DNA from 2 places in the Leifsonia sp. SIMBA_070 genome. Region 1 is predicted to be linked to the other one. Evidence: predicted binding sites of a transcription regulator. Region 1 holds the regulator's gene; the other holds the start of a gene.
The links. The regulator HspR, encoded in region 1, represses chaperone genes until heat shock. The targets are predictions, from matches to a motif close to AAGTTGAGTCNNNNNGACTCAACTT.
Positions count from the first base shown of each region.

Region 1 (2,394 bases):
GTGGTCGTGGTGCAGCACATCGAAGACGAGGGCGCTCCGGTGTTCGCGCGCGGATCGGACGGTGCGGCGCTGCACTCGTCGATCGCCGACCGGACCCCGGCGCACGTCATCAGCAAGACCAGCGTGTCGGCGTTTCCCGGTACCGACCTGGAGCAGTGGCTGCGGTCGGCGGGCGTCGACACGGTGACGATCGCCGGCTACATGACACAGCACTGCTGCGCGGGCACCGCGCGGGATGCGGGCGAGTTCGGGTTCACCGTGGAGTTCCTGTCCGACGCGACGGGGACGCTCGACCTCGTCAACGAGGCCGGTGCCATCTCGGCCGACGCGCTGCACCGCAGCGTGCTGGTGACGATGCAGTCGGAGTTCGCTGCGGTGGCGACCACGGAGGAGTGGACGCTCGCGGTCGAGGCCGGCGACACCCTCCCCGTCTCGAACCTCTGGGACAGTACCGGCCACGCCCGGCTGCCTGAGAAGCACGCCGAACTGCACAAGCTGATGCGGGAGGTGCGCTCCGGGATCGACGGCGACATCGCCGCGGGCGAGGCCCACAGCATCCAGAACACCCTCTACGTCGGCCAGGGAGTCTCCTCCCTCTAGCGGGGTTCTCGGGCCACCGAGTGGTGAGTCGTTGCTCGTATTCGCGCCGAATTGCGACCAGATGTCACCACTCGGCGGAAGTTCAGCGGTCGAGGGGGCGCCAGACGACGAGCTGGTTGCTGCGGCGCACGCGGGTGCCGGCGCGCATCGAGACGACCTCACCCTCGGAGCCGGCGGCGAAGACGCGGCGGCCGGGCCGGTTGAGGAGCTCGTCGGCGAGCGCCGTCTCCAGCTCGCGGACGCGCCCGCGGAGCTCGCCCACCTGGTCTTCCAGCTCGAGGATGCGGCGGATGCCCTCCAGGCTGACGCCCTCGGAGCCGAGGCGGGCGATCTCCTGCAGCTTCGCGATGTCGCGCATGGAGTAGCGGCGCGATTTGCCGGCTGTGCGGCTGGGGCTGACGAGTCCGAGCCGGTCGTACTGGCGGAGCGTCTGCGGGTGCATCCCCGCGAGCTCCGCCGCGATCGAGATCACGAAGACCTGGCTGTTCTCGTCCACGGTCAGCTCCGCGCCTTGGCCAGGAGGTCGTCCCGCGGGTTTTCATCCGGCAGCTTCGCGGCGAACTGCTCCAGGGCCTCCTTCGCCTCTGTCGACAGGTGCGAGGGGACCGCCACCTGCACGACGGCGAGGAGGTCGCCGGTGCCCTTGCTCGTTTCGACGCCGCGCCCCTTCACGCGCAGCACCCGGCCGCTCGGCGTGCCGGGGGCGACGCGGAGCTTGACCGGGTCGCCGCCCAGGGTCGGGACTTCGATGGTCGCGCCGAGCGCGGCCTCCGCGAAGGTCACCGGGATGTTGACACGCAGGTTCAGGCCGTCGCGCTCGAACACCGGGTGCTTGCGCACGGTGACGGTGAGCACGATGTCGCCGGGCTCGCCGCCGTCCGGGCTGGGCTGGCCCTTGCCGCGCAGCTTGATCTTCTGGCCGTCCGCGACGCCCGCCGGGATCTTGACCTTGATCGGCTTGCCGTCGGACGCCTGAAGGGTGATGGTCTCGCCGCGCGTAGCGGTGAGGAAGTCGATGGTGGTGTGCGCGGTCACGTCGCGGCCGCGGGTCGGGCCGCCGTAGCCGCGGTAGCCGCCGGAGGGCGAGCCGAACCGCCCGTTCCCGAACAGCCCGCCGAAGACGTCGTCGAACTCGCCGCCCTGCGGGAACGCCCCTCCGCTTGAATAGTACGGCCTCTGGTTGCCGCCCTGGCCGAACATCCCGCCGAAGACGTCGTCGAAGCCGCCCTGAGCGCCAGAGCCGGGCGCGGTGAACCGGGCGCCGGTGCCCATTGCGCGGATCTGGTCGTACTCCTTGCGCTCCTCCGGGTCGCTGAGGACCGAGTAGGCCTCGCTGACCTCCTTGAACTTCGCCTCCGCGGCGGCGTCGCCGGGGTTCGAGTCGGGGTGGTACTTGCGCGCGAGCTTGCGGTACGTCTTCTTGAGATCGGCGTCGCTGACGTCTTTGGAGACGCCAAGCACCTTGTAGAAGTCCTTGTCGAACCAGTCCTGGCTAGCCACGGGCGCCTCCTTCCGAGTGCGTGTCTGAATGAAGTCTGCTGGAAAAGTGTGTGCACGGTGCGTGCGAAGCGGCGGGACGCGTGTCCCGCCGCTTCGCCGTGCGCTTCAGCCTGCTCAGGCCGGCACCGAGACGACGACCTTGGCCACCCGGACGGTGGTCGAGCCCAGCCGGTAGCCGGTCTCGACGACCTCGGCGACGGTGTCCGCCGTCACGCCGGGGGTCGGCTGCTGGAAGATCGCCTCGTGGATCTGCGGGTCGAAGGGCTCGCCCTTCTCGCCGTAGGGGGTGAGGCC
Region 1 is NZ_JAWRYK010000001.1:3,104,255-3,106,648, forward strand. It holds gene SB754_RS14660 (cysteine hydrolase family protein) at 1-600, shown strand, start outside; gene SB754_RS14665 (heat shock protein transcriptional repressor HspR) at 683-1,096, opposite strand; gene SB754_RS14670 (DnaJ C-terminal domain-containing protein) at 1,099-2,100, opposite strand; gene SB754_RS14675 (nucleotide exchange factor GrpE) at 2,215-2,394, opposite strand, start outside.

Region 2 (2,394 bases), 2.2 Mb from region 1:
GAGGACTTCATCGTCCACGTCGCGGTGGCCGACAACGAGAGCCTGTACGCCTTCGTGATCGACCGGCTGACCCAGCGGAGGGAGATCGCCGACGTGCGCACCTCCGTGGTCTACGAGCACCTGCGGAACGGCAGCCCCGAACCGGTGAACTGATTCGTGACGAATGCGGCCTCCCGCGCCGCCGAAGCACCGATTCGTCACGAATCGCACACGCGCCCTGGCGACGTCCGCCCTCGGGGCTACGATGTGCGGCACCGCATCCCTCGAGAGGAAACACGCATGCCCGCACTGACCGACACGTTCACGCTCTCCAACGGCGTCACCATCCCCAAGATCGGGTTCGGCACCTGGCAGATCCCGGACGGACCGGAGACCTACGACTCCGTCCGTGCGGCGCTCGACGCCGGCTACCGTCACATCGACACGGCCCGCGCCTACGGCAACGAGGCGAGTGTCAGGCGTGCGGTGCGCGACAGCGGCATCGACCGTGACGAGATCTTCATCACCACCAAGTGCCCCGCCGAGGTGAAGGACGCCGATGGCGCCCGGCACGCGCTGGAGCGCTCGCTCGCGCTGCTGGACCTCGGCCGCATCGACCTGTACCTCATCCACGCGCCGTGGCCGTGGAACGCGCAGGGCAGCGACCACCGCGCCGGCAACATCGAGGTCTGGAAGGTCTTCGAGGAGGCGTACGAGTCCGGCAGCACCCGAGCGATCGGCGTCAGCAACTTCGTGGTCGCCGACCTGGAGTCGCTCATCGACGCGACGGACGTCGTCCCGCACGCCAACCAGATCCGCTGGTTCGTCGGCAACACCCAGCCCGAGACGACCGCCTACAGCAAGGAGCACGACATCCTCGTCGAGGGGTACTCGCCGCTGGCGACCGGCCGCCTCCTCGACAACCCAGACATCAAGGGCATCGCGGAGAAGTACGGCAAGTCGGTCGCGCAGGTCAGCATCCGCTACCTGCTGCAGAAGGACATCCTGCCGCTGCCGAAGTCGACGACGCCCAGCCGCATCGTCGAGAACGCCGACGTCGACTTCGAGCTCTCTGCGGACGACGTGGCCGCGCTGGACGCCCTCGACGCGGGTGAGTGACGGCCGGGCGAGTGACGGCCCGGCGAGTGACGGCTCGGCGGCCCTGTCGATGATTCGCGGCACAGCGGAATAAAGCCGCCCCTCCTGCGTTGGACTTGAGTGCACAAGGCTCAACTTTCAGAAACAGGAGAACACGTGCCTGAGAACTTCACTCCCGACGGTGACAGCGCCAACTCGTTCGACGAGTTCCTCGCTCGGTACCTCGCGGGTGAGCGTGCGCGTAACGCACGCTCCATCGACATCAGCCGCTTCCTCAGCCGGCGCACCCAGGAGATCCTGGCGGAGGCCGGGCGCTTCGCCCTGGAGCACGGGCACAGCGAGCTCGACGCGCTCCACGTGCTGCGCGTCATGGCCGAGCAGGACCCGGCCGCCGACGCCATGCGCCGCATCGGCGTCGACCCCGCCCGGGTCGCCGAGGCCGCCGAGTCGCGCCTGCCCGCCCCGGGCGACACGATCCACGCCGACGGCGCCTCCATCACCGGACCGCTGCAGCGCGCCCTCTTCCACGCCTACCAGGTGGCCCAGGCCTCCGGTGCGACGTACATCGACCCCGAGCACGTCTTCTTCGCGCTCGTGATCGGACGCGACGCTCCGGCCGGCCGTGTGCTGCAGGCCGCGGGCGTCACCCCGGAGGCCCTCACCGACGCCATGCGCCAGAGCACGACCGTCGGCGGCGGGCAGCCGGGCGACCAGGAGGCCGCGGACGGCTCCGAGACCCCGATGCTCGACCAGTTCGGCACCGACCTGACCCAGCTCGCCCGCGACGGCAAGCTGGACCCGGTCATCGGCCGCCTCGACGAGATCGAGCAGACGGTGGAGATCCTCTCCCGCCGCACCAAGAACAACCCGGTGCTGGTCGGCGAGGCCGGCGTCGGCAAGACCGCGATCGTCGAGGGCCTCGCCCGCGCGATCGTGGCGGGCGACGTGCCCGAGCAGTTGCAGGACAAGAAGGTCGTCTCGCTCGACCTCGCGGGGATGGTCGCAGGGACCCGGTACCGCGGCGACTTCGAAGAGCGGCTCACCAAGCTCATGGACGAGATCAGCGCAGGCACGGACGAGCTGATCGTGTTCATCGACGAGCTGCACACCGTTGTCGGCGCCGGAGGGGCCGGCGAGTCCGGCGGCATGGACGCGGGCAACATCCTCAAGCCGCGCCTTGCCCGCGGCGACCTGCACCTGGTCGGCGCGACCACGCTCATGGAGTACCGCCGCATCGAGAAGGACTCGGCGCTGGAGCGGCGCTTCCAGCCGGTGACCGTCGGCGAGCCCTCCATCGAGGACGCCGTGCTCATCCTG
Region 2 is NZ_JAWRYK010000001.1:898,956-901,349, forward strand. It holds gene SB754_RS04125 (Lrp/AsnC family transcriptional regulator) at 1-153, shown strand, start outside; gene SB754_RS04130 (aldo/keto reductase) at 280-1,098, shown strand; gene SB754_RS04135 (ATP-dependent Clp protease ATP-binding subunit) at 1,234-2,394, shown strand, end outside.
Region 2: a site for HspR is predicted at 1,191-1,215, ahead of SB754_RS04135 (ATP-dependent Clp protease ATP-binding subunit). Genes of this name have one in related genera too.